DNA from 2 places in the Acetomicrobium thermoterrenum DSM 13490 genome. Region 2 is predicted to be linked to the other one. Evidence: riboswitches for the same ligand, from Rfam matches in the RefSeq annotation. Region 2 holds a riboswitch; the other holds the start of a gene.

Region 1 (3,421 bases), on a different contig from region 2:
TTAAAAGACGAGCTAAGTAAATTAAAAAAAGATGTGAGCCAGCACGCGCTTGATCTACGCGCTTCTCGAATTAAAATAGCGAGGGAATTGGAAGAAGCCGTCAATTCTCATTTAAAGGATCTTGGAATGGAGACTACTGTGCTTACGATCAAAGTTGAGGAATTGAAGAAGGTTCGATCCAGCGGAGCGGAATCGATCAGTTTTATGATAGAGGCAAACGGCAATGTGCCGTCACCTATTTCCAAAATAGCCTCAGGAGGGGAATTGAGTCGAATTTTGTTGGCACTGCAAATGGCATTACCGGAGGAAACCCTGCCCAAATTGTTGATAGTCGATGAAGTGGAAGCCGGGTTGGGAGGCAAGGCTGCTCTGTTGGCCGGCCTTAAGCTTAAGGAGCTTTCGACTAAATGCCAGATTATACTCATAACCCATGAGGCTACCATCGCATCCCTTGCGGACCAGCATTTTCGGGTAACAAAGGAGGGGGAGGAATCTTACGTTAAAGAGTTAAACGAAGAGGAAAGGGTGCAGGAAATTGCGAGGATGTTGTCGGGTACTAGCGAAATAAAAGAAGCTGTAGTCCACGCAGAGAGATTGCTCAGGCTTCGCGATGAATAATATTATAAAACTTATATAATTTTACCTATTTAACGATTATAGTAATTGAAGTAAAATACTACGAAAAATGCCAATTCCTTCATTGACACTTCATTCCTGTAAGGCTCCTTTTCGTATTATATTTTTAAGCTGCTCATGTATCTTGCGAAACTTTCATAATCGGCCATATTTTGCAACAATGTTGCATTTATTGTTATTGTAATAGGTAAAAATTTTCTTTTTAATTAATAAACTATCTTGAATAAAATGTTTATTGATGTTACGATTGCGTGTATAAAATATACAAATAACTCCGAGCCATTTAACCTAAAGATCCTTCATGAGATCCATGGTTTCTGGCCAATGGGTATCTTTGGAAACGAGGATGCCTCCCATGTTTGGAAAGGAGGAAATGTTAAAGAAAGCTTACGTCTATCGTAAGTTGTCTTTAGCAAAAAGCTGCCTCCTTTAAGCGAGGCAGCTTTTTTAACCTCCTTTAGCGTTAGATAGATGCTTTAAGGCTGGTATGGCAAATTAGTTGATTTAAAGAAAGGAGGTTACTTGGGTCGAAGTTTGCCATATTTGAGCTTTAGGGCGTTCGAAAAAACGAGGAGGGAAACCATGAAACAGTATTTGAGAAAAAGCATCAAGGTCAACGGATGTCCCCACCACGTAGTTGCCTCACCTGACGCAATGCTGGTCAACATAATTCGAAAACAACTCGGGCTAACGGGAACAAAGCTTGGATGCGGATCGGGACAATGCGGAGCATGCGAGGTTATAATGAACGGCAAGCTCGTGCGTTCCTGCATCGTAAGATGGGATAAGGTGCCGGAAGACGCTGAAATTCTCACCATTGAAGGCTTAGGAAGGCCCGACAAGCTTCACGCGCTTCAGTGGGCTTACGTAAAGACGGGAGCTATACAGTGCGGTTTTTGCACGCCGGGATTTATCATGAGCTCCAAAGCCTTGCTCGACGAAAACCCAAATCCAACCCGCGAAGAGGTGCGCGATTGGTTTCAGAAGAACCGAAACGCCTGCAGATGCACAGGTTATGTTCAGATCGTAGATGCCGTCATGCTTGCCACTAAAGTCTTGCGAGGCGAAGAGGAGATGACGGATTTCTCGGAACTGACGCGAGATGGAAAAATATGGGGAAGCCATTACCCGAGGCCAAGCGCGGTATATAAGGCAACCGGCACATGGGACTTCGGTGACGACATAGCGTTAAAGCTGCCTGACGAGACGCTTTTTGCCGCCTGCGTATGCCCTGAAACTCACCATGCCATAGTCAAAAAGATAGATTTCCTCGAGGCCGAAAAAATGCCCGGTGTATATAAGGTCGTGACGGCAAAAGACATCTACGCAAACAAGGGCACGAACAGAATAAGGGGTCAGGTGGGATCTAAGACCGCCACGACCAACGGCTGGGAACGTCGAATCCTCGTAGAGGAAGGAGATAAGATCCGCCAGTGGGGAGAGGCAGTCGCCATAGTTTGCGCCGACACGGAAGAGCACGCAAGGGCCGCCGCCGATGCCGTGAAGGTAGAAATCGAAGAACTCCCAGCGCTTTTAAACGTCAAAGACGCCATGGCACCTGGGGCAGTAAAGGTGCATGAGGATATACCCGATATAGACGGAATACCTAACGTATTCAACAAGAGGCCCATAAAGAAGGGCAACGATCCAAAGGAAGACTTAGACAAAGCTCCCTACGTAGTAGAAGACGAATTTTACAGTTCGAGGCAACCTCATTTGACGATAGAGACCGATTGCGGATTTGGCTATTTCGACGAAGAAGGTCGTCTGACGCTTCAGACTAAAAGCATCTGCGTGTATCGCCATCAACTCATGATAGCCCGCGGTCTGGGATTGCCGCCTTCAAAGATACGCGTCATACAAAATAACATGGGTGCCACATTCGGCTACAAGGTCGGCCCCACGAACGAACACTTAATTGGCGCCTGCGTAATTGCCACGGGAAGACCCGTTTATATGAGGCTTGACATGAAAGAGCACATCGTTCGCACGCCCAAGAGGTCGCCCTTTTTGATGAAAATTCGGGTTGGAGCTGACGAAAATGGCAAGCTGGTAGGCTTAGAGCATACCTGGTACGTAGACCATGGACCATATTCCGAATCCAGCCAAGACTTAACCAACAAGGGCGGACAGTTCATGCTTGCCTCATATAGAGTAAACAATATCCGCGGATGCGGTTACACTGTCTTTACCAACCACAAATGGTGCACGGCCTTTAGATGTTACGGCGGACCGCAAACCTACTTTGGAGGAGAGCTTGCCATAGACATGTTGGCTGAAAAGGTCGGCATGGACCCCTTGGATTTTCGCGAGAAGAACTTAATCCAGCCTGGCGATACCTTACCGAGCGGTCAAAGGCCGGAAGTTTATCCTCTCCAGGCCATGGTCACCCATATACGGCCACTTTACGAAGAGGCTAAAAAGCAAGCTGCCGCTCTGTCAACCGATAAGATAAAGCATGGCGTGGGCGTTGCCATAGGGATTTACAACTCAAACGACGACGGCCCCGACGAGGCAAACAGCCACATCGAGCTTACCAAAGACGGCGTGATACTTTACAACACATGGGAAGATCACGGACAGGGAGCAGACATGGGCTGTGTCGGCACGGCACACGAAGCACTAAAGCCATTGGGCTTAAGGCCTGACCAGATAAAGCTTGTCTGCAACGATACTGCCAAAGCGCCCAACAGCGGAGCGGCAGCAGCTAGCCGTTCTCAGGTCATGGTCGGGATGGCCATTATGGACAGCTGCCGAAGACTGCTTGACGCCATGCGAAAGCCCG
Region 2 (3,421 bases):
ATCTACAGAGAGAGCGCATCTGTCGTTGTAAAAACGTTTAACATCTCTTAACTCATAAAGCATGTCTGTTCACCTTGTCTGCCTTCTTCGCTTAGCATATGATAGTGTGCTGTTGACTATAAAGGCTATCAACAGCAAGATCATCCCCAAGGCTATCCCCATGGCAAATTGACCCTTGTTTGTTTCAAATGCCATTGCCGTGGTAATTGTTCTCGTTCTCCATTTTATGTTTCCGCCTAACATTGTAGCAGCACCAACCTCAGATATAACGCGTCCATATGCGGTAATTGCTGCCATAAGCATCCCATATCTCGCCTCCCACATGATGTCAAATAACAGCCTTTTTCCGCTGGACCCTAGCGTTAAAAGGGTGTCCCTTACCGACAAATCCAGCTCTTCGATGGATTGTGCCGAAAGGGCAATCACAATAGGCAGGGCCAGGACCACTTCGCCCACTATAACGCCTTTAAGAGTAAAAAGCAGATTCATACCGCCCAATGGTCCGCGATTCGAGATAAAGGCATACACCCATAGTCCGACCAATACTGTGGGAAGGGCAAGCAATGCATCGAAAACGGATCTAAAAAACCGTCTGCCTGGAAAATCGAAGTAACCCAACAAAAAACCCAAAGGAAGACCTATAACCAGAGAAATTATTATCGCAGCGGTAGAAGCCCTCAATGTAGCGGAGACGGCGGAATATACCTCTTCATCTCCTTTTAAAAGCAACACAAAGGCTTCCGCTATTCCAGAAAGGATATATTCCATGATGTTACCTCCCTCGAAAGTTGCGATGCTCAAAAAAATATTATATACACAAATATAAAAAAACAATAAGCCGCCACAGGGGGATGCGGCGGCTTATATGGGGGATTGGAGCATCTATATAAAACTTAAAGAGCGCAGGATGTCATTAATTAGCCCCAGAAGCAGTATTTGCGTTCGGGAAGAAAAGTTGTTTGCCCATGAGCCTGAAATCGGCTATTGCTTGCTGGGCTTTTGGAGAAACAATCCATTCAATAAACTTCTTTGCCAAATCGTATTTGACATTGGGGCAATTCTCAGGATTTACCGCAATTACACTATATTGATTCATCAAGAAAGGATCCCCTTCGGATAGAATGACGAGTGGAGGATTCCCTTCGTGGTTAGCTTCATATCTAATGTAGGTGCCTCTGTCGGTTAGCGTATAGCCTCCCTTTTCGGCGGCTACGTTAATCGTCACTAACATACCTTGACCTGTCTGCACATACCATTCTTCTTTGTCAGGAATAGCCAAACCCGCCTGCACCCAAATAAATTTCTCCTTTGCATGAGTGCCCGATTCATCGGCTCTGCTGACAAATACACCCTTCTTTTCGGCAATCTTCTTTAATGCTTCAGTAGAAGACAACCCCTTTATACCAGCCGGATCATCCTCTGGGCCAATTATCACAAAGTCATTGTACATTACTTGAGTCCTATCAACTCCGTATCCGGCTTCTATAAATTTCTCCTCAGAATCAGGATCGTGAACCAGCAGAACATCTACATCGCAATTTTCTCCCAACTTTAAAGCCTTCCCAGTACCCGTAGCCGTCCATTGAAGAGTTATTCCCGTATCTTCTTTGAACATCGGTGCAAGATAATCGAGAAGACCGGTATCGTCGGTACTTGTTGTAGTTGCCATTAAAAGGACGTCTTCTGCTTCTGCGAACCCTCGCCCAAGAGAAAAAATCAGCAATATAGCTACAAAAACAATCAGCAACCGCGAGGTCAACCTTTTCATGTCCATGACAATTCCTCCCTTGCTTAATTTTTTCACAAAAAATTAGTCCCCTCCCACCGGGAAAAGGACTAATGTTCTTTCTCCTCCTTTCCGAGCGGGAGGCCCTTTCGTTTCCGAAAAGACCCTATCGGCCAACGTTCATAGGCCACATAGACCCTTAGAATCGTTGACTCGGAGGTCGCACTATTATCTAAATTATATTATTGCCTTACTGACATTGTTAATAATACTAAACATAAAAATAAATGTCAACAAAGGTCATTCCCATACCCTTATTACTGCTTTCACCGATGGTTTAGAGAGATAACTGGTCACGATAAATACGACAAATGTTACGACAAAAGTAGGCACGATAGGATGTAACCCGTGAAGCAAAAAGGCATATTTGCTCAATGCAATAAATAGGATTACGCCGGTTATCATGGAGGCCAGAGCTCCTGAAGCAGTTGCGCGTTTCCAATAAAGGCCCATCACAATCGGCCAGAAAAATACGGCCTCAAGCCCCCCAAAGGCAAAAAGATTAATCCACACTATCAGGCTTGGAGGCTTAAAGGCCACGAGAAATACCGTTACTCCTATGATGGTCGTAATTAAAAGGCTGATGCGCCTGATCTTTTTGTCGTCATGTGCAGCGTCAGGATTAATATAGCCAACGTACAGATCATTTATAATTGCTGCCGAGGCCAATATAAGTTGAGAATCTACCGTGGACATAATGGATGCCATGGGCCCCGCTAAAAAGATCCCGGCAAAAATCGGAGGAAGGACTTCGACCGTTAAAGTCGGTATAACGGAATCGACTGCTTCTATGTTGGGCAGTACCGCCCTCCCCAAGGCGCCAGCCAGATGCATGCCCAGCATTAGAAAACCGGTCACGAATGTGCCAATTACTATTGCCCTATGCATGGATTTGGAATCTTTATAACCAATACACCTGACAGCGGTGTGAGGTAAGCCAATTATTCCAAAGCACACCAATATCCAAAAAGATAAGATGAAAGGCTTTGTGATAAATCCGTCGACCCCGAAAGGCGTCAATAAATCCGGGTTTATCTCCATCAATTTGGCGCTTATGGCATTCATCCCGCCTGCTGCCTTTGTAATTCCAAACACCAACGCCAAAGTCCCCAACATCATGACAATGCCCTGAAAGGCATCTGTCAATACCACGGCCCTAAATCCTCCTATTACCGTATAAAATATTACGGTAATGGCAAATATAGCGAGACCTACCTCGTAAGGAAGGCCTATAGCTTCAAACAACCTGGCGCCTCCTATGAATTGTGCGACAATAGCTGCAGTGAAAAATAATAACAAACTGATTGATGCCATAATCACTATTGGTGTGCTTTCATATCTGGCTCTCAGGAAATCGTTAATTGTTATAGCATTAATCTTACGCGCAACAATAGCAAACTTTTTGCCCAAAAAGCCAAGAGTAAGATATGCCGTTGGAACTTGAATCATCGCAAGCAACACCCAGCCCAGCCCCATCTTATAGGCCATCCCCGGGCCACCCACAAAGCTGCTTGCGCTAACATAGGAAGCAACCAACGTCATGGCAAGTACAAAACCGCCCATTGAACGACTACCTATAAAGTATTCACTAAGAAAGGACCCCTTTGTTTCCGACATTTTCCTGTTTGCAATATA

What was found. Region 2 has a riboswitch for molybdenum cofactor ahead of BLU12_RS04560 (substrate-binding domain-containing protein). Riboswitches for the same ligand answer to the same signal wherever they lie in the genome.
Region 1: another riboswitch for molybdenum cofactor. It lies ahead of BLU12_RS03955 (molybdopterin-dependent aldehyde oxidoreductase); the one in region 2 lies ahead of BLU12_RS04560 (substrate-binding domain-containing protein).

The regions. Positions count from the first base shown of each region.
Region 1 covers NZ_FNPD01000003.1:224,999-228,419, reverse strand. Annotated here, with positions in the region: gene BLU12_RS03960 (DNA repair protein RecN) at 1-618, shown strand, start outside; molybdenum cofactor riboswitch at 897-1,022, shown strand; gene BLU12_RS03955 (molybdopterin-dependent aldehyde oxidoreductase) at 1,219-3,421, shown strand, end outside.
Region 2 covers NZ_FNPD01000004.1:116,188-119,608, forward strand. Annotated here, with positions in the region: gene BLU12_RS04550 (ATP-binding cassette domain-containing protein) at 1-63, opposite strand, end outside; gene BLU12_RS04555 (ABC transporter permease) at 70-768, opposite strand; gene BLU12_RS04560 (substrate-binding domain-containing protein) at 914-1,774, opposite strand; molybdenum cofactor riboswitch at 1,836-1,957, opposite strand; gene panF (sodium/pantothenate symporter) at 2,027-3,421, opposite strand, start outside.